3 regions of the Streptomyces sp. NPDC050528 genome follow, and region 3 is predicted to be linked to each of the others. Evidence: riboswitches for the same ligand, from Rfam matches in the RefSeq annotation. Region 3 holds a riboswitch; each other region holds the start of a gene.
The links. Region 3 has a riboswitch for thiamine pyrophosphate ahead of ACIBK4_RS01135 (thiamine ABC transporter substrate binding subunit). Riboswitches for the same ligand answer to the same signal wherever they lie in the genome.
Positions count from the first base shown of each region.

Region 1: it holds a riboswitch for thiamine pyrophosphate, as region 3 does, so the genes downstream of both, thiC (phosphomethylpyrimidine synthase ThiC) here and ACIBK4_RS01135 (thiamine ABC transporter substrate binding subunit) in region 3, are expected to answer to the same signal.
Region 2: it holds a riboswitch for thiamine pyrophosphate, as region 3 does, so the genes downstream of both, thiO (glycine oxidase ThiO) here and ACIBK4_RS01135 (thiamine ABC transporter substrate binding subunit) in region 3, are expected to answer to the same signal.

Region 1 is NZ_JBITHH010000029.1:12,487-18,431, reverse strand. It holds gene ACIBK4_RS50390 (serine hydrolase domain-containing protein) at 173-1,408, shown strand; gene thiC (phosphomethylpyrimidine synthase ThiC) at 1,458-3,278, opposite strand; TPP riboswitch at 3,271-3,460, opposite strand; gene ACIBK4_RS50380 (YibE/F family protein) at 3,532-4,986, shown strand; gene ACIBK4_RS50375 (SsgA family sporulation/cell division regulator) at 5,202-5,639, opposite strand; gene ACIBK4_RS50370 (IclR family transcriptional regulator) at 5,739-5,945, opposite strand, start outside.
Region 2 is NZ_JBITHH010000002.1:455,856-461,800, forward strand. It holds gene thiE (thiamine phosphate synthase) at 1-577, opposite strand, end outside; gene ACIBK4_RS09425 (Rv2175c family DNA-binding protein) at 696-1,067, opposite strand; gene ACIBK4_RS09430 (NAD(P)/FAD-dependent oxidoreductase) at 1,132-2,361, opposite strand; gene ACIBK4_RS09435 (hypothetical protein) at 2,406-2,744, opposite strand; TPP riboswitch at 2,796-2,907, shown strand; gene thiO (glycine oxidase ThiO) at 2,905-4,068, shown strand; gene thiS (sulfur carrier protein ThiS) at 4,065-4,265, shown strand; gene ACIBK4_RS09450 (thiazole synthase) at 4,269-5,063, shown strand; gene pknB (Stk1 family PASTA domain-containing Ser/Thr kinase) at 5,324-5,945, shown strand, end outside.
Region 3 is NZ_JBITHH010000001.1:234,564-240,508, forward strand. It holds gene ACIBK4_RS01130 (ABC transporter permease) at 1-126, opposite strand, end outside; gene ACIBK4_RS01135 (thiamine ABC transporter substrate binding subunit) at 204-1,283, opposite strand; TPP riboswitch at 1,280-1,386, opposite strand; gene rlmN (23S rRNA (adenine(2503)-C(2))-methyltransferase RlmN) at 1,418-2,524, opposite strand; gene ACIBK4_RS01145 (hypothetical protein) at 2,939-3,121, shown strand; gene ACIBK4_RS01150 (LPO_1073/Vpar_1526 family protein) at 3,118-4,137, shown strand; gene ACIBK4_RS01155 (LPO_1073/Vpar_1526 family protein) at 4,168-5,226, shown strand; gene ACIBK4_RS01160 (NUDIX domain-containing protein) at 5,417-5,945, shown strand, end outside.

The DNA.
Region 1 (5,945 bases), on a different contig from region 3:
CACTCAACCTCCTGGCGCAGAGCCGATCAACAGGGGGTCAACCCGTAGTTCGTACGGGGGCCAGGCGCACCCCTCATCCGGAGGGCAGTCCCATCCCCTCGCGCCGGCGGATCCGGTTGGCTGGTGATCGTCGCTGATCGGGAACGGAACACCGGGGGATACGAACATGCAGATGCCGTCGTCGAAGAGGGCCGGCGCCACCGTGCTGGCCGCAACGCTGCTCGCGCTGGGCTCACCCCTGGCCGCGACCGCCGCCACTACCACTACCCCCGCCGGGCACCCGGCGCCGAAGCCGTCGTCGTACACCGAACACACCCTCCAGCATGACCTCGCAGCCGTACGGAAGGCCGGCGGCGGTGACGTGAACGTGCTGGCCAGGGTCGACGGACCGAACGGCCCACCGCTCATGGCCCGTATCGGCACCCGAACCGTCGACTCCACCGCCCCGATCCCCTGGAACGCCCACTTCCGTGTGGCGAGCACCACGAAGACGTTCGTGGCGACCGTCGTCCTCCAACTCGTCGCGGAGAAGCGGCTGTCGCTCGACGACACCGTCGAACACTGGCTGCCGGGCGTCGTCTCGGGCAACGGCAACGACGGCAGCCGCATCACCGTCCGCGACCTGCTCCGCCAGACCAGCGGCCTGTACGACTACGTCGACGACCCGGAGATCCAGGACCGGCTGATCAACCACTTCGACGAGAACCGCTACGACGCCACCCCCACGGCCGACCTGGTCGCGGTGGCGATGAAGCACCGGCCGCTGTTCGTCCCCCAGCCGGGCGGGCCCACTCGCTGGGCGTACTCCAACACCAACTACCTGCTGGCCGGGATGATCGCCGAGAAGGCCGGCGGCGCGAGCTGGCAGGACCTGGTCGCACACCGGATCATCGCGAAACTCGGACTGCGGAACACCTCCATCCCCGGGCTGGACCCCTTCCTGCCCGACCCGCACGTGAACGCCTATCTGACGACCTCCGACGGCAAGCGCCTCGACGTCACCGACCACAGCTTCCAGCACACCGCGGACTCCGGTGTGGTGAGCACCACCGCCGACCTGAACACCTTCTTCCGCGCCCTGGCCGACGGCCGGTTGCTCCCCGCCGAGCAGTGGCGCGAGATGCGGCAGACCGTCGCGCGGAACGACGACCCGGAGGACGTGGCCGAGATGCCCGAGGGCACCTACGGCCTCGGCCTGCGCAAGATCCCGCTCTCCTGCGGCGGTTTCTACTACACCCACGAGGGCGACGGCGCGGGCGTCAACACCCGGCCCGCGGTGAGCGCGGACGGCAGGCGAGCGGTGACGGTCTCCATCACGACCACCACCGCGCCGCCGGACCTGGCCGCCCTGAACCGCGCGACGGGCGCGCTTGTCGACCATGCGCTGTGCCGAACGCCGAAGAGCTAGAGGCCAGAGCCGGCCGGTAGCCGCTGGACGGTGAGCCCGCCGGTCGTCGTCAGTCGGCGATCGGCAGGTACACCCGGTCGCCCGCCGCGGCGAACTCCTTCGACTTCTGCTCCATCCCGACCTCGATCTCCTCCCGACTCCCGCCGTGCTCACGGCGGATGTCCTGGGAGATCTTCATGCTGCAGAACTTCGGCCCGCACATCGAGCAGAAGTGGGCCGTCTTGGCGGGCTCGGCCGGAAGTGTCTCGTCGTGGAACTCCCGTGCCGTGTCCGGGTCGAGGGCCAGGTTGAACTGGTCCTCCCAGCGGAATTCGAAGCGGGCGTCGGACAGCGCGTCGTCCCACTCCTGTGCACCTGGGTGCCCCTTGGCGAGGTCGGCTGCGTGGGCGGCGATCTTGTAGGTGATGACGCCGGTCTTGACGTCGTCACGATTGGGCAGGCCCAAGTGCTCCTTGGGCGTGACATAGCAGAGCATGGCCGTGCCCCACCAGGCGATCATCGCGGCACCGATGCCGGAAGTGATGTGGTCGTACGCAGGCGCGACGTCCGTCGTCAGCGGGCCGAGCGTATAGAACGGAGCTTCATCACAGATCTCCTGCTGAAGGTCGATGTTCTCCTTGATCTTGTGCATCGGGACATGTCCCGGGCCCTCGATCATGGTCTGTACGTTGAAACGCTTCGCGATCGTGTTGAGTTCCCCGAGCGTCCTCAACTCCGCGAACTGCGCCTCGTCGTTGGCGTCCGCGATCGAACCGGGCCGCAGGCCGTCGCCGAGCGAGTACGTGACGTCGTAGGCGGCGAGGATCTCGCACAGTTCCTCGAAGTTCTCGTAGAGGAACGATTCCTTGTGGTGCGCGAGGCACCAGGCCGCCATGATCGAGCCGCCGCGCGAGACGATGCCGGTCTTGCGGTTCGCCGTCAGCGGTACGAACGGCAGCCGTACGCCCGCGTGGACGGTCATGTAGTCCACGCCCTGTTCGGCCTGTTCGACGACCGTGTCCTTGTAGATCTCCCAGGTCAGCTCCTCGGCGCGGCCGTCGACCTTTTCAAGCGCTTGGTAGAGCGGCACCGTGCCGATGGGGACGGGGGAGTTGCGCAGCACCCACTCGCGCGTGGTGTGGATATTGCGGCCGGTGGACAGGTCCATGACCGTGTCGGCGCCCCACCGCGTCGCCCAGGTCATCTTCTCGACCTCCTCCTCGATGGAGGAAGTGACCGCGGAATTGCCGATGTTGGCGTTGACCTTCACCAGGAACCGCTTGCCGATGATCATCGGCTCGATCTCGGGATGGTTCACGTTGGCGGGCAGCACCGCCCGCCCGGCCGCGATCTCCTCCCGGACGATCTCGGCCTCGACGTTCTCGCGTACGGCCACGAACTCCATCTCGGGCGTGATCTCGCCCCGCCGCGCATAGGCGAGTTGCGTGACCGCCGTACCGTCGCGGCCTCGGCGCGGCTGACGCGGCCGCCCGGGGAAGACCGCGTCCAGGTTGCGCAGTCCGCCGCGCGGTGAGGTGTGCTTGATCCCGTCGTCCTCGGGGCGGACGGGCCGGCCCGCGTACTCCTCGGTGTCGCCGCGGGCGATGATCCAGTTCTCCCGCAGCGGCGCCAGCCCCCTGCGGACATCGGTGTCGACGAGCGGATCGGTGTACGGGCCGGAGGTGTCGTACAGCGTCACGGACTGCCCGTTGGTGAGGTGCACCTGACGGACCGGCACCCGCAGATCGGGGCGCGAGCCCGCGACGTACCCCTTGTGCCAGCCGATGGACTTCCCGGCCTCCGTGGGCTGCTCGGCCCGTGCGGACTCCTCACCCGGAATGGGCTGTTCGTCCTGGCTGGAGGCAGGCGTGCGTACATCCTTGTTGGTCATGAGACCTACTCCCTACGCCGGCATTACCCGGTAACAGGTTCGGCGGTCGACGCAGCGGCTTCCGTCAGCCGATGTTTCATGTGAAACATCACTCGATTCAGGTGACGTTTCCCGTGAAACATCGCAGAGACGAAGGTCAGCGCCCTCTCAGCCCGGTGCTCCGAGCTCCCGCGTGTGCAAAGGTGCCTCCACGCTAGCGTCATAAGTGGCGCGGTGAACAGTGGGCCTCCGGCGTTCTTGCGATGATCGGGCGGTGACCACGACACAGCAGCCCCCGTACCCGCCGACCGGGCCGCCGCATGGCCACGACCATGGATCCGGCGACGACCACGGGTCCGGTGAAGGCGGTCACGGTCATTCGCACAGCCATGGTCCCGCCGCCCCCGTCTCCCGGCACCTGCGCAAGGTCATCGCGGCGATCCTGATCCCGTTCACCGTGGCGGTCGTGGTCGGCATGGTGGTGCTGTGGCCCGGCGGCGCCCCCTCGCACAAGCGCACCGGCGTCGGCTTCGACCGGCAGACCCAGCAGGCGACGGTCACCAAGGTCGTCAGCGTGAGCTGCTCGTCGGTGAACGCCTCGGGCGGGGGCTCGACCGGGGACACCTCCACCGCCGAGGGCTCGTCGGCGGCGCAGGAGGCGGCCGGTACCTGCAAGAAGGCCACGGTCACGGTCTCCACCGGCAAGGACAAGGGCCGTACGTTCACGGAGATCGTGCAGCCCGACCAGTCACGGCAGTTGCATCAGGGCGAGAAGGTCGTGGTCGCGTACGAGCCCTCCGCGCCCAAGGATCTGCAGTACTCCGTCACCGATGTGAACCGTAAATTCCCGATGGCGCTGCTCGCCGGGATCTTCGCGCTGGCCGTCGTGGTGGTGGGCCGGCTGCGCGGTGTCATGGCGCTGATCGCGCTGGCCATCAGCTTCATGATCCTGAACTTCTTCATCCTGCCCGCGATCCTGCACGGCTCGAACCCGCTGATCGTGGCGGTGGTCGGTTCGAGCGCCATCATGCTGATCGCCCTCTACATGTGCCACGGTCTGTCGGCCCGTACGTCCGTGGCGGTACTCGGCACCCTGATGTCACTGGTGCTGATCGGCGTCCTGGGCTCCGTGTTCATCGGCTGGGCCGCGCTGACCGGCAACACGGACGACAACACCGGCCTGATCCACGGGCTGTACCCGTCGATCGACATGAGCGGTCTGCTCCTCGCCGGCGTCATCATCGGTTCGCTCGGTGTGCTCGACGACGTGACGGTCACCCAGACCTCGGCGGTCTGGGAACTGCACGAGGCCAACCCGTCGATGGGCTGGCGCGGGCTGTACCGCGCCGGCATCCGCATCGGCCGCGACCACATCGCATCCGTCGTCAACACCCTCGTCCTCGCCTACGCGGGCGCCGCTCTGCCACTGCTCCTGCTCTTCTCCATCGCGCAGAGCAGCGTCGGGGCGGTCGCCAACAGCGAGTTGGTCGCCGAGGAGATCGTGCGCACGCTGGTGGGTTCGATCGGCCTGGTCGCATCGGTACCGGTCACCACGGCCCTCGCGGCCCTGGTCGTCTCGGCGGACCGACCGGGACCCGATGCGGCTCCGGCCGGTGCGGTACCGGCAGGCGGTGCGGTTTCAGCGGGTGGGGCTACGGCGGCCACGGCGGCGCCGAGTGCCAAGCCCGCGGCGGCGCGCGGCGGGAAGGGCCGACGCCGCAAGCACTGAGCGCCACCGGCACTGCGGTGGGCGGCGAGAACCGCCCCAGAGGGCCACGCAGAAGCGTTACTGCGGATCCTCGGGCCCCCCAAGCCTTCAAGCTCACACGGGGCCTTCAGAACTCCACAGGGCCCTTCAGGGCTCGCGGCGCCTCCAGCGGCTTCGGTTCAGGGTCCGTGGCGAAGCGTTACGCCAACTTCCCGACCCCCTACCGCCGGACCACGTCACCCCGCGCTCTGCTCCTCCGCCAGAATGCGGTCCAGCGCCTCGTCGAGGTGGGTGTCGAAGTCCGCGAGGGCGCCCTCCTGGCCGAGCGGCACCAGTCGGTCGGTGCGGTCGAGGAACGCCACGAGCGGGGCCGCGCCGGTGCGGAACAGCGCCTGGTCGCTGCCCACCTGAAGCCGGATCAGCACCTCGCCCAGCGTCTCCGGGTCGACGGGCTCGATCCGCACGTCGCCCTCCCCGCACGCCATGCCCACCCCATCGATCAGCAGCTCGCGACCGAAGGTCCAGGTCACCGGGGCATCGCCCGGCAAATGGAAGGTCAGCCGCACGGCGTACGGATCGGACGTCTCGTAGCCCAGCTCGACCGGGATACGGAAGGAGAGCTCCTCGGAAACGAGGAAGCTCATCATGACCTCTGCCTGTACGGACTCGCGCATCGCCTATCCCGTCAACTGCCGTCGCCTGGCCGGGAATGATCCCCGTGACACTGAAGGAATATTGCTGAACGTACACGTTAGATCACAAGGAGTAAGTTTTCAGATACTGATAGAGAGCGCGAGCGACCCCAGAAGCCTGTCGACCTCGGTCTGCAACTGCCGTGCCGCGACCGGCAGTCGCTCGGCCTGATGCGCGGGCAGCGAGATGGCCATCGTGGCGGCCGTGGCGCCGAGTGTGATCGGAATCGCCGCGCAGACCGTCCCCAGCGCGTACTCCTGACGCTCCACCACCAGCTCCGTCCGCCG
Region 2 (5,945 bases), on a different contig from region 3:
CACGGCGGGCGCCCGCTTCGAGGACCTCGTCGAGGGTGCCGAGGTCGATGCCGCCGATGGCGAACCAGGGGCGGTCGGTGCCGAGGGCGGCCGTGTACCGGACGAGGTCGAGGCCGGGGGCGTGGCGGCCGGGCTTGGTGGGGGTGGGCCAGCACGGGCCCGTGCAGAAGTAGTCCACGCCCTCCTGGACGGCGGCCGCGGCGGCCTCGGACTCGGCGTGCGTGGAGCGGCCGATCAGGATGTCCTCGCCGAGGATCGCGCGGGCCGCGGGCACCGGGAGGTCGCCCTGGCCCAGGTGCAGTACGTCGGCTCCGGCGGCGTGGGCGACGTCCGCGCGGTCGTTGACCGCGAGGAGTCTGCCGTGCCGGGCGCAGGCGTCGGCGAACACCTGGAGGTGCTCCAGCTCCTCGGCGGCCTCCATGCCCTTGTCGCGCAGCTGCACGATGTCGACCCCGCCGGCCAGGACCGCGTCCAGGAACTCCGCGAGGTCGCCCTGGCGCCGGCGGGCGTCCGTGCAGAGGTAGACCCGGGCGTCGGCGAGTTCCGCGCGGGCGGCGGCTGCGGCGGTGTCGGGCATGCGTGTGTCCCCCGTTGTCCTGCTGGTCGTGTGGTGGTGTCGCGCACGGGCCGCGGGCAGGGCCTGTGCAGGCAGACCCTCGCGTCGCCGCGGCCCGTACGCCTCTCGGTCGTGCGGGTCAGACGGCGAGCGCCTGGGCGCGGCGCTTCACCTCCGTGCCGCGATTCTCGCTCAGGGCCTGCGCGGGGGTGCCGGGCAGGCTGGGGTCGGGGGTGAAGAGCCATTCGAGCATCTCTTCGTCGGAGAAGCCGTCGTCCCGCAGGAGCGTCAAGGTCCCCGTGAGGCCCTTGACGACCTTCTGCTCGGTCCCGTCGATGAAGGCGGCGGGGACGTGCAGCGCGCGGTTCTCACCACGGCGTACGGCGATGACTTGGCCGTCCTTGACCAGCTGCCGCACGCGTGTCACCTCGACATCGAGCAACTCTGCGATGTCGGGCAGCGTGAGCCAGGCGGGGACGAGAGCATCGATCTTTGCGTCAATCTCGGTCACGTAAACAGCGTGCCATCCCGGACTGACAGTCGGAAGTCGGGCCGGTCCGACCCGGGGGGACGAACTAGGTGATAGCCGCCTTCATCGGGAGAGAAGCATCCGCCAGCAGCGTGTGATCCATCGGCGTGCCCGACTCGATCAGCCGGCGGCCCTGGGCCAGGTCACGGGGGCGGCCGACCGCCAGGAGGGCCACCAGACGGTCCCCGCGCAGCCAGCAGACGCTCCACGCCGGGGTCGACGGGTCGCCGCGCCACAGGGTGGTGTCGGCGGACGCGTGATGGCCGGCGTACTGGACGAACCGGCCGAACTGCTCCGACCAGAAGTACGGCACCGGGTCGTACACCGCCGGGGTCTCCCCCACGATGTTCGCGGCGACCGTGCGCGGCCCCTGGAGGGCGTTGTCCCAGTGGTGGACGAGAAGTCGCTCGCCGTACCTTCCCGAAGGGAAGGAGGCGCAGTCGCCGACCGCGTACACGTCCGGCACCGAGGTGCGCAGGTGGTCGTCGGCCAGGACCTCGCGGTGTGCGCCCAGTTCGATGCCGGAGCCGGTCAGCCAGGCGGTGGCGGGGCGGGCGCCGATACCGACCACGACGGCGCCCGCGGGCAGCCGTGAGCCGTCGTCGAGAACCACCTCGCCGGGCTCGACGTGCGCCACGCGTGCGTGCGTCCGCAGGGTGGCTCCGGCGGCGGCGTACCAGGCGGCCATCGGCGCGGCCACCTCGGCGGGCAGCGCCCCCGCGAGCGGCCGGTCCGCCGCTTCTACGACGGTGACCGCGCAGCCCGCCTCGCGCGCGGCGGTGGCGAACTCGGCGCCGATCCAGCCCGCGCCGACGACCACGATGTCGTGCTGCCGCGCGAGCACCGGGCGCAGCCGCTCGGCGTCGTCCAGGGTGCGCAGCAGATGCACTCCGGGGATGCCGTCGGCGCCCGGCAGCCGGATCGGTTCGGCACCGGTGGCGAGCACGAGGACGTCGTAGGGCACCGGGCCCTCGGCGGTGTCCAGTTCGTGGTCGGCGGGGCGCAGCCCCAACACCTCGCGCCCCAGCCGGACTTCGATGCCGAGCGCCTCGAAGTCGACGTCGAAGGCGGAGCCCTCGGCCTTGCCGAGCAGGACGGCCTTGGAGAGCGGGGGCCGGTCGTACGGCTGATGGGGTTCGGCGCCGAGGAGCGTGACGGTGCCGGTGAAGCCCTGCTCCCGTAGCGCGACCGCGGTCTGCACCCCGGCCATGCCCGCGCCGACGACGACCACGCGCCGCCCTGTCACCGTGCCCTGGTCCCGCGTCTGCTCGCTCACTCGATCACCATAGACACCTGACAAATTGTCAGGCAGTGGGCGCGTCAGGTGACCTGTTCCACAATGCTGGTCCCGTTTCCCTCCTGGGACTCCCACTCCCAGGTCTCCTCCAGGCGCACGCGACCGTCGGGCAGCTCGATCACATCGGACACGCAGTGCCCGGAGGACGTCGTCCCGTCCGTCTTCAGCTGTACGTACCGGAAGTCGATCCGGTCCCCCGCGCGCGTGCCGACGAGACGCCCCCGTACGACGTCACCGCCCGCGTACTCGGCCCAGATCTCGCCGTCCTTCTCGTGGTACGCGAACCGGGTGCGGGTGCCGACCTGACCTGGGGCCTGGTCCGCGACGGGGGCGAGGACGAGACCGTCGAGCGAGCGGGCCATGGACGGAGGCTCCCTTACTGGCGCACAAAGCACGGGCTAGGGTGGCCAAGGTAAAGCACTCGCGGGAGTCCGGACGCACCGGGCTGAGAGGGAGGCTGGCGGCCTCCGACCGTACGAACCTGATCCGGGTCATGCCGGCGAAGGGAGGGGCTGGACGCCCATGCCTGCACACACCTCAGACGTCCTCGTCGTCGGGGGCGGGATCATCGGCCTGGTCACGGCCTGGCGCGCGGCCCAACGCGGCTTCTCCACGGCCGTATTGGACCCCGAGCCGGGTGGCGGGGCCGCCCAGGTGGCCGCCGGGATGCTGGCCGCCGTCACCGAGCTCCACTACGGCGAACAGACCCTGCTCGCCCTCAACCTCGCCTCGGCGCAGCGCTACCCGGACTTCGCGGCCGAGCTGACCGACCTCACCGGCCTCGACCTCGGCTACCGCCGCTGCGGCACGCTGGCCGTCGCCCTGGACGCCGACGACCGGGCTCATCTGCGTGAACTGCACGCCCTGCAGCACCAGTCGGGGCTCGACTCCGAGTGGCTGTCGGGGCGCGAGTGCCGGCGCCTGGAGCCGATGCTCGCGCCGGGCGTGCGGGGAGGGCTCCGGGTGGACGGGGATCACCAGGTGGACCCGCGGCGGCTGGCGGGCGCGCTGGTGGCCGCCTGCGAGCGTGCCGGGGTCGTCTTCCACCGGACGTGGGCAAAGCGGCTCACGGTCGGGCGGGACCGCGCCACGGGGGTCGTCACGCGCGAGGGCGAGGTGCTGGGCGCGGACCAGGTGGTGCTCGCGGCCGGCAGCCTCAGCGGGCGGCTGGAGGGCGTCCCTGCCGACGTCCTGCCGCCCGTACGGCCCGTCAAGGGGCAGGTGCTGCGGCTGACCGTGCCGGAGCGCCACGCGCCGTTCCTGAACCGGACCGTGCGCGCCATGGTGCGCGGCAGCCAGGTCTATCTGGTGCCGCGCGAGACCGGCGAGCTGGTCGTCGGCGCGACCAGCGAGGAACTGGGCTGGGACACGACCGTCACGGCCGGCGGGGTCTACGAACTCCTGCGCGACGCCCACGAGTTGGTCCCCGGGATCACCGAACTGCCGCTCACCGAGACCCGGGCCGGACTGCGCCCCGGGTCCCCCGACAACGCGCCGCTGCTCGGCCCGACCGCCCTGCCGGGACTGCTGCTGGCCACCGGGCACTACCGCAACGGCGTGCTGCTCACGCCGGTCACCGGCGATGCCCTGGCGCATGCGCTGAGCACCGGTGAACTGCCGGACGAGGCACGCCCGTTCACCCCGAAGCGGTTCGCCCGCACGCACCTCGTGGAGCAGCCCGCATGAACATCTCCGTCAACGGCGAGCACCAGGAGATCGCTCCCGGCACGCCCCTCGACGTGCTCGTACGGTCCCTCACCCCGGCCCCCTCCGGAGTGGCCGCCGCCCTCAACGAAACCGTCGTCCCGCGCGCGGAGTGGACATCGACCTCCCTCTCCGAGGGAGACCGCGTCGAGGTCCTCACCGCCGTCCAAGGAGGCTGACCCATGGCCGACGACCCCTTCGTCCTCGGTGATACGTCCTTCACGTCCCGGCTGATCATGGGCACCGGGGGCGCCCCCAGCCTCGACGTCCTGGAGCGCGCGCTGGTGGCCTCCGGTACGGAACTCACAACGGTCGCGATGCGGCGCGTAAACGCTTCCGTGCACGGTTCGGTGCTGTCCGTGCTGGAGCGGCTCGGGATCCGGGTGCTGCCCAACACCGCGGGGTGCTTCACGGCGGGCGAGGCGGTGCTGACGGCGCGGCTGGCCCGGGAGGCGCTGGGAACCTCGCTGGTCAAGCTCGAAGTGATCGCGGACGAGCGCACGCTGCTGCCCGACCCGATCGAACTCCTCGACGCCGCCGAGACGTTGGTCGACGACGGGTTCACGGTGCTGCCGTACACGAACGACGATCCCGTGCTGGCGCGGAAGCTGGAGGACGTCGGGTGTGCGGCGATCATGCCGCTCGGGTCGCCGATCGGTTCCGGGCTCGGGATTCGCAACCCGCACAACTTCCAGTTGATCACCGAGCACGCGCGTGTGCCGGTGATTCTGGACGCGGGGGCGGGTACGGCGTCGGACGCGGCGTTCGCGATGGAGCTGGGGTGTGCGGGGGTGATGCTTGCGTCTGCGGTGACGCGGGCGCGGGAACCGGTGCTGATGGCCGACGCCATGCGGCACGCGGTGGAGGCGGGGCGACTCGCACACCGGGCCGGCCGTATCCCCCGCCGGCATTTCGCCGCAGCGTCTTCTCCTGCGGAGGGCCTTGCCGCGTTGGATCCCGAACGGCCTGCTTTCTAGGCACCCCGCGCTGCCCAACCGTTTCCTCTCCCACCCGTGCACCACCCGTTTCCAGTCGGCCAAGAGGTGGACCGCCCCCGTGGGAGTCCTCACCGTCGGCGGCTGCCGGTGCGCGGGTGGCCGTCCGCCGTGCCCCGTCTCACAGCTCAGCCGCAGACAGCCGCCCCGCCATGAGGTATCCGTCACAGCTCGGCTGCAGTACCGCCCCGAAACCGGCCGAAAACGTCGTGGTGTCAGCCTCGGCTCGTACACTCACCTGCGTGGATACGACCCTTCATGACCCTCTCGTCGGGCAGTTGCTCGACGGCCGGTATCGCGTCGACGCGCGGATCGCCGTCGGCGGGATGGCCACGGTCTACCGGGCCGTGGACACCCGCCTGGACCGGGTTCTCGCGCTCAAGGTGATGCACCCGACGCTGGCGGCCGACGGCCACTTCGTGGACCGGTTCATCCGCGAGGCGAAGTCCGTGGCACGGCTGGCGCATCCGAACGTGGTGCAGGTCTTCGACCAGGGCGCCGACCGGTCGTACGTCTATCTGGCGATGGAGTACGTCGCCGGCTGCACCCTGCGGGACGTGCTGCGCGAGCGCGGGGCGCTGCAGCCGCGGGCCGCCCTCGACATCCTGGAGCCGGTGCTGGCCGCGCTGGGCGCCGCGCACCGGGCCGGGTTCGTGCACCGGGACATGAAGCCGGAGAACGTGCTCATAGGGGACGACGGCCGGGTCAAGGTCGCCGACTTCGGGCTGGTCAGGTCCGTGGACACGGTGACCAGCACCACCGGGTCCGTGCTCGGCACGGTGTCGTATCTCGCGCCGGAGCAGATCGAGGGCACCACCGCCGACCCCCGGGTCGACGTGTACGCGTGCGGTGTCGTCCTCTACG
Region 3 (5,945 bases):
GGACTGGACCAACACGTCCCCGATACGGCCCAGTTGCCAGGCGCCGTCGACCTTGAGGCCGCGCGCGACGATCGCGGCGACGGGGTAGGCGAAGAACACCGCGAAGAACGCGACGGGCAGGGCCATGAGCCCGAGCCGCGTCGCGCCGCCCCTGTTCTTGAGGGACTTTCGCGGGGCCGCCTCCGCTACTTCAGCCGCTTCGGCTACTTCAGTACGAGCGAGGTCCACGACTTGACCCACTGGTCCCGGTCGGCGGCGATCTTCGCGGGCGCCATGGTCTCGGGGTCCGGGGCCTGGCGGCCGTACTGCACGAACTCCTGCGGTACCTGGGCGCCTTGGATCACCGGGTAGACGAACATGTTGAGCGGCATGTCCTGCTGGAACTCCTTGGTCAGCAGGAAGTCCAGGAACGCCTTGCCGCCCTTGGTGTTCCGCGCGTTGCTGAGCAGCCCCGCGTACTCGGTCTGCCGGAAGCAGGTGCCGTACGACACCCCGGTGGGCGCGGTGGTCGGCTTCGGGTCGGCGTAGATGACCTCGGCGGGCGGCGAGGAGGCGTAGGAGACGACGAGGGGCCGGTCGCCGCCCGCCTTCTTGCCGCCGGCGGAACCGGAGAACTCCTGGTCGTAGGCCTGCTCCCAGCCGTCGACGACCTTGACGCCGTTGGCCTTGAGCTTCTTCCAGTACGCCTGCCAACCGTCGTCGCCGTACTGCGCCGCACTGCCGAGCAGGAACCCGAGGCCGGGCGAGGAGGTGGCCGCGTTCTCGGTGACGAGGAGGTTCTTGTACTCGGGCTTGACCAGGTCCGCGAAGGAGGTCGGCGGGGTCAGCTTGTGCTTGCTGAAGTAGGCCTTGTCGTAATTGACGCAGATGTCGCCGGTGTCGATGGGCGTGACCCGGTGCTTGGTCTGGTCGACGCGGTACGCGGGCTTGACGGTGGCGGAGCCCTTCGCGTCGTAGGACTGGAAGAGGCCGTTGTCGAGGGCGCGGGAGAGCAGGGTGTTGTCGACGCCGAAGAAGACGTCGCCCTGGGGGTTGTCCTTGGTGAGGATCGCCTTGTTGACGGCCTGGCCGGCGTCGCCGTCCTTGAGGACCTTGACCGTGTAGCCGGACTGCTTCTCGAAGTCCTTGAGGACTTTCTTCGACACGGCCCACGAGTCGTGGCTGACGAGGGTGACCGTCTTGTCGGATCCGGAGCCGCTGCTTCCGTCCGACCCCGACCCGCACGCGGAGAGTGCGAGCAGGCCGAGGCCGACGAGCACAGCACAGTACTTCTTGGTGTTCACGGTGATGACCGAACTTCCTACCCAGAATGACCTGGGCGAGGTTCAGAGGGTCTGCGGCCCGATTGCCGCACTCTCAGCGCTTCGCGCTCCCCTGTCGGATATGAAGGTGTACGTACAGGTGGTACAGGTGAAGATTACCGCTCGGTGGCCGCGAGCTGGCCACACGCTCCGTCGATCTCCTGGCCACGGGTGTCCCGGACGGTGACCGGCACCCCGTGGGCCGCGATGGCCTCGACGAACGCCTTCTCGTCCTCGGGACGGGAGGCGGTCCACTTCGAGCCCGGCGTCGGGTTCAGCGGGATGAGGTTGACGTGCACGGGCTTGCCCTTGAGGAGCCTGCCGAGCCGGTCACCGCGCCACGCCTGGTCGTTGATGTCGCGGATCAGCGCGTACTCGATGGACAGCCGGCGCCCGGACTTCGCCGCGTACTCCCAGCCCGCGTCGAGGACCTCGCGCACCTTCCACCGGGTGTTCACGGGGACCAGGGTGTCGCGCAGCTCGTCGTCCGGCGCGTGCAGCGAGATCGCGAGGCGGCACTTGAAGCCCTCGTCCGCGAAGCGGTGGATCGCCGGGACCAGTCCGACCGTCGAGACGGTGATCCCGCGCTGCGAGAGGGCGAGGCCGTCCGGCTCGGGGTCGGTGAGGGCGCGGATGGACTGGACGACCCGCTTGTAGTTGGCGAGGGGCTCGCCCATACCCATGAAGACGATGTTGGAGAGCCGCGCGGGACCGCCGGGGATCTCGCCGTCCCGCAACGCCCGCATGCCGTCGACGATCTGGTGCACGATCTCGCCGGTCGACAGATTCCGGTCCAGGCCGGCCTGTCCGGTCGCGCAGAACGGGCAGTTCATCCCGCACCCCGCCTGAGAGCTGATGCACATGGTGACCCGGTCCGGGTACCGCATCAGCACGGACTCGACGAGCGTCCCGTCGAACAGCCGCCACAGCGTCTTGCGGGTGGTGTCCTGGTCGGTCGACAGATGCCGTACGACGGTCATCAGCTCAGGAAGCAGCGCCTCCTGCAGCTTGGCGCGCGAACCGGCGGGGATGTCGGTCCACTCCGCCGGGTCGTGCGCGAGCCGCGCGAAGTAGTGCTGCGAGAGCTGCTTGGCGCGAAACGGCTTCTCCCCGACCGCGGCGACGGCTTCCTTGCGCTCGGCGGGCGTGAGGTCGGCGAGGTGCCGCGGCGGCTTCTGGGCTCCGCGCGGGGCGACGAATGTGAGTTCTCCGGGCTTAGGCATGGCTGTACCAGTGTCGCAGATCGAATCGTGTGACCTGGGGCCCTAGCCATGCGCTGTGGTCGTCGTTGGTCGTCTCTGTCCGTCATTGGTTCCCCTTGGACGGCCCACACACGGCCCAGCTCGATAGACGTTCACGCAGGCCAGCGCGCCAACGAGAGTGCTGCGACAGAAGCTGGCACCGCACCCGCCGCGACCAGTGGAGGAGTAGCCCCTCTCTCGTTCGAGCTTTCCTGTTGTTGCGCAGAAGTGACGCGACCCCGGAGCGACCTCACACGATCGACGCCGACGATCAACTACATGGGCCCCGACACGCTGCTCCCAAGTTCGAAAGCCGACCGATCTGACATTCAGCGGGAAACGGGTGCACAAATCAGAGATAGGCACTAACCTGCTTCCAACTCTGGAGGAGGCAAGGTGAGCGTGCTCGCATGGGCGTTCGGCGGAGTCGGCGGTGCAATCGTCGTTGCAGCAGTCGGCTGGTTCTTTTTTGATCGAAGAAGCGACTCAGCTAAGCAGAGTCAACGAAGTGGGAAAAACTCCACCAACATCCAAGCAGGCCGTGACCTGAACGTCCGAGACATTAACAAGAACCCGTGAAACAGACACAGCGATCCGGCGATAACTCTACGAACTATCAAGCGGAGGTCATTAACACTGGCGTCTCCTATCGTGACGCAAAAGAAATCGCCATTGACGTCTTCAATGAGAACATCACCAAGTTTGCCCAGACCGCGCACGATACCGCACTAGAGCGAGCAATTGAGTTCACGGAAAATCTACTAGGAGACATTCCCCCAGAGTCACTGGACGCCCTAAGAAAACCCGACGTTCAGCGAGCCCTTTTTTTAGCACAGCAAGAATTCGCCTGTTCGGGTGAAGAATACCTCGGAACCGTGCTTCTCAGCCTCATGAAGGAAAGGCTAGCCAGCCAGCAACGAGACATTCGACAGCTAGCCTTGACCGAAGCCTTGAAGACGGCCCCAAAACTGGCAGACAAGCATCTAGCTGCTCTCGGAGTCGCACTGCTTCTAGCTCGAACTCGCCTCGGTGCACATTCAGTATCGGAGTTGCACGAAAAATTCAAAACGACCCTCGTCCCCCTATCGCAGGGACTCACACTTAGCGATGCCGATATTGCTTACATGGAGTACACTGGATGCCTCTCTATTCAAATCGGAAAGAGCAGCATTGCTCAAATTTTAATCAACACGTATATGGGGCTTTTCACTACCGGATTCACAAAAGATCAGGTTCCCGCAGACGTAATTGATTCCGTTGAGCCGATCCTGCGCCCATGCATCCGCGATGCAAGCAAGCTACAGGTTGATGCCATTTTGCCAAAACTAGCCGTAGAAACGCTCGAAGGTCGTGGCGTAAAGGCCAATCCCAGCAGCTTGGATAGCCTGATGAGAATTGGTCTGATGAGTGACGATGAGATCAGGAATGAGTTTTCATCTATCCATCCCGCCCTAAGCGAGCTGGCTACTCTTTGGGAGAGTACAAAACTCGCTAACTGCCAGCTCACCACCATTGGAATGACTCTCGGGCACACGAACGCAAAGCGAATTATCGGGGATGAAGTCGGCGGAGAACTTAATGTCTGGGTTCACTGAAAAAATCTCGCGAGCCGTCTAGGAGAAGGAATGAAGTGGCGTACTCAGAAGCAGACCTCGGGGGACAACAGTAAAAATCTGAATGTCGGTAGGGATGCTTATTTTGGCTTGAGCTATCAGGACGTCAAAGTGGTTGCCAAAGATGCAGCCATGGAGGTATTCCGGGACAGTTTCACCAAGTTGACTCACGATGCACTTTCCGTAGCCGTAAATCGCGCCGAGGAGCTGACCGAGAACTTCCTCAGCGAACTGCGGGACAGGCAGCCTGAAGGGTTCAAGAACCTGGGCGACCCTGGCGTACAGTCGGCGATATTTGACGCCCAGGCAACCTATGCGAAAACAGGGGACGCGAAACTAGCAGATATGTTGGTTGGCATACTTGTAGATCGCGTGGTATCCGATACCAGAGACGTCACTCAGCTTTCCCTTGAAACAGCTCTACGGGCTGCGCAGAGTATCTCTGGAGTGCAAGTTTCCCTCCTGACATGTAACTTCCTTGTTCAACGTGTAGCTTTCGCTGATGTCGAGACCGTGGAAGACGCTTCTCGAAAGCTGATCGAGGCGCTCGAACCATTCCAAGAAGACCTTCTAAAAGCTAGCCCTTTGGACCCAGACTACCTGGTAGGCGTGGGTTGTCTAATTTCCGCTTCCGGGAGCCTCCCTCCGGAACACTTTTTGGGAATGAACTACCCCGGATTGTTTTCTGAAGGCTTCACTCTTCAGGATTTCCCGGACGGTCGTGAATTGATAGAGACAACGCTGGTTAGGCCACACGCCGAGAAAATCGGGCGCTATAATTTGCGAGTTGTTTCTAAAGCTGACCTTGAAATACTGATCCAGAGGGAACATCTAGAACATCTTAGCCAAATCGCTGATCGAATCTTGACCACCACAATCCAACAGGATCGTTTGATCCTTAGGAAAGTGCTGCAAGTCGAGCCATCATTGGCACCATTCTTCGACACATGGGGAAAACTGGGGATGTCGTCATATTTGAATACCCCAACTGCCATCGTTATCGCTCACGCCAATACAAGGCGGATCGCTGGCGAGAACTTCAAGACGCCTCTTAGTCATTGGATTCCGTAGCAGTAACTGGTCCAAATCAACGAGCATTGCCCGGCCATCTTCGTCAAGCGCATTTCTAAACCGACACCGCGCGTGCCGTAAGAGCTAACGCAGCGGCTCAAGGCCAACGAATCCTTCCGCGTCTGGAGGATTCGCGTTCCAGGCCCGCTACGCTGGTACGCACCACTTCAGAACGGAGAGTGCTCTGCGGATGGGCCCGAAGACGACCAAGGTCTACGAGACGCTTCGCGCACGACTTGCCGCCGGCGAGTACGCCCCCGGCGGAAAGTTCCCTTCGGAACGCATGCTGGTGGAAGAACTCGGCATCGGCCGTACCGCACTGCGTCAGGTGATGGCACGACTTGTATCCGAGGGCGCCCTGGAAGTTCGAGGACGGAGTTCGTACCGGGTGCCTGGCGCCGTAAGTGTGAAGACGCCCGACGGGCCGGAACCTTGGCTCATCCACGGCGAGCGAGACGTCTACGACAACCCATGGGTCAAACTCCAGGTCTGGGACGTGGAACCACCCGGAGTGGAACGCTTCGAACATCACGTCGTGAAGCTGCACCACGTGGCAATCACTGCGGTTCTGGACGATCATGATCGCGTCCTGATGATGTGGCGCTACCGCTTCGTTCCGCAGCAGTGGGGTTGGGAACTCCCCGGCGGGATCGTCGACGAGGGGGAAGAACCGGCGGACACGGCGCTGCGAGAGGTCGTGGAAGAGACGGGGTGGCGCC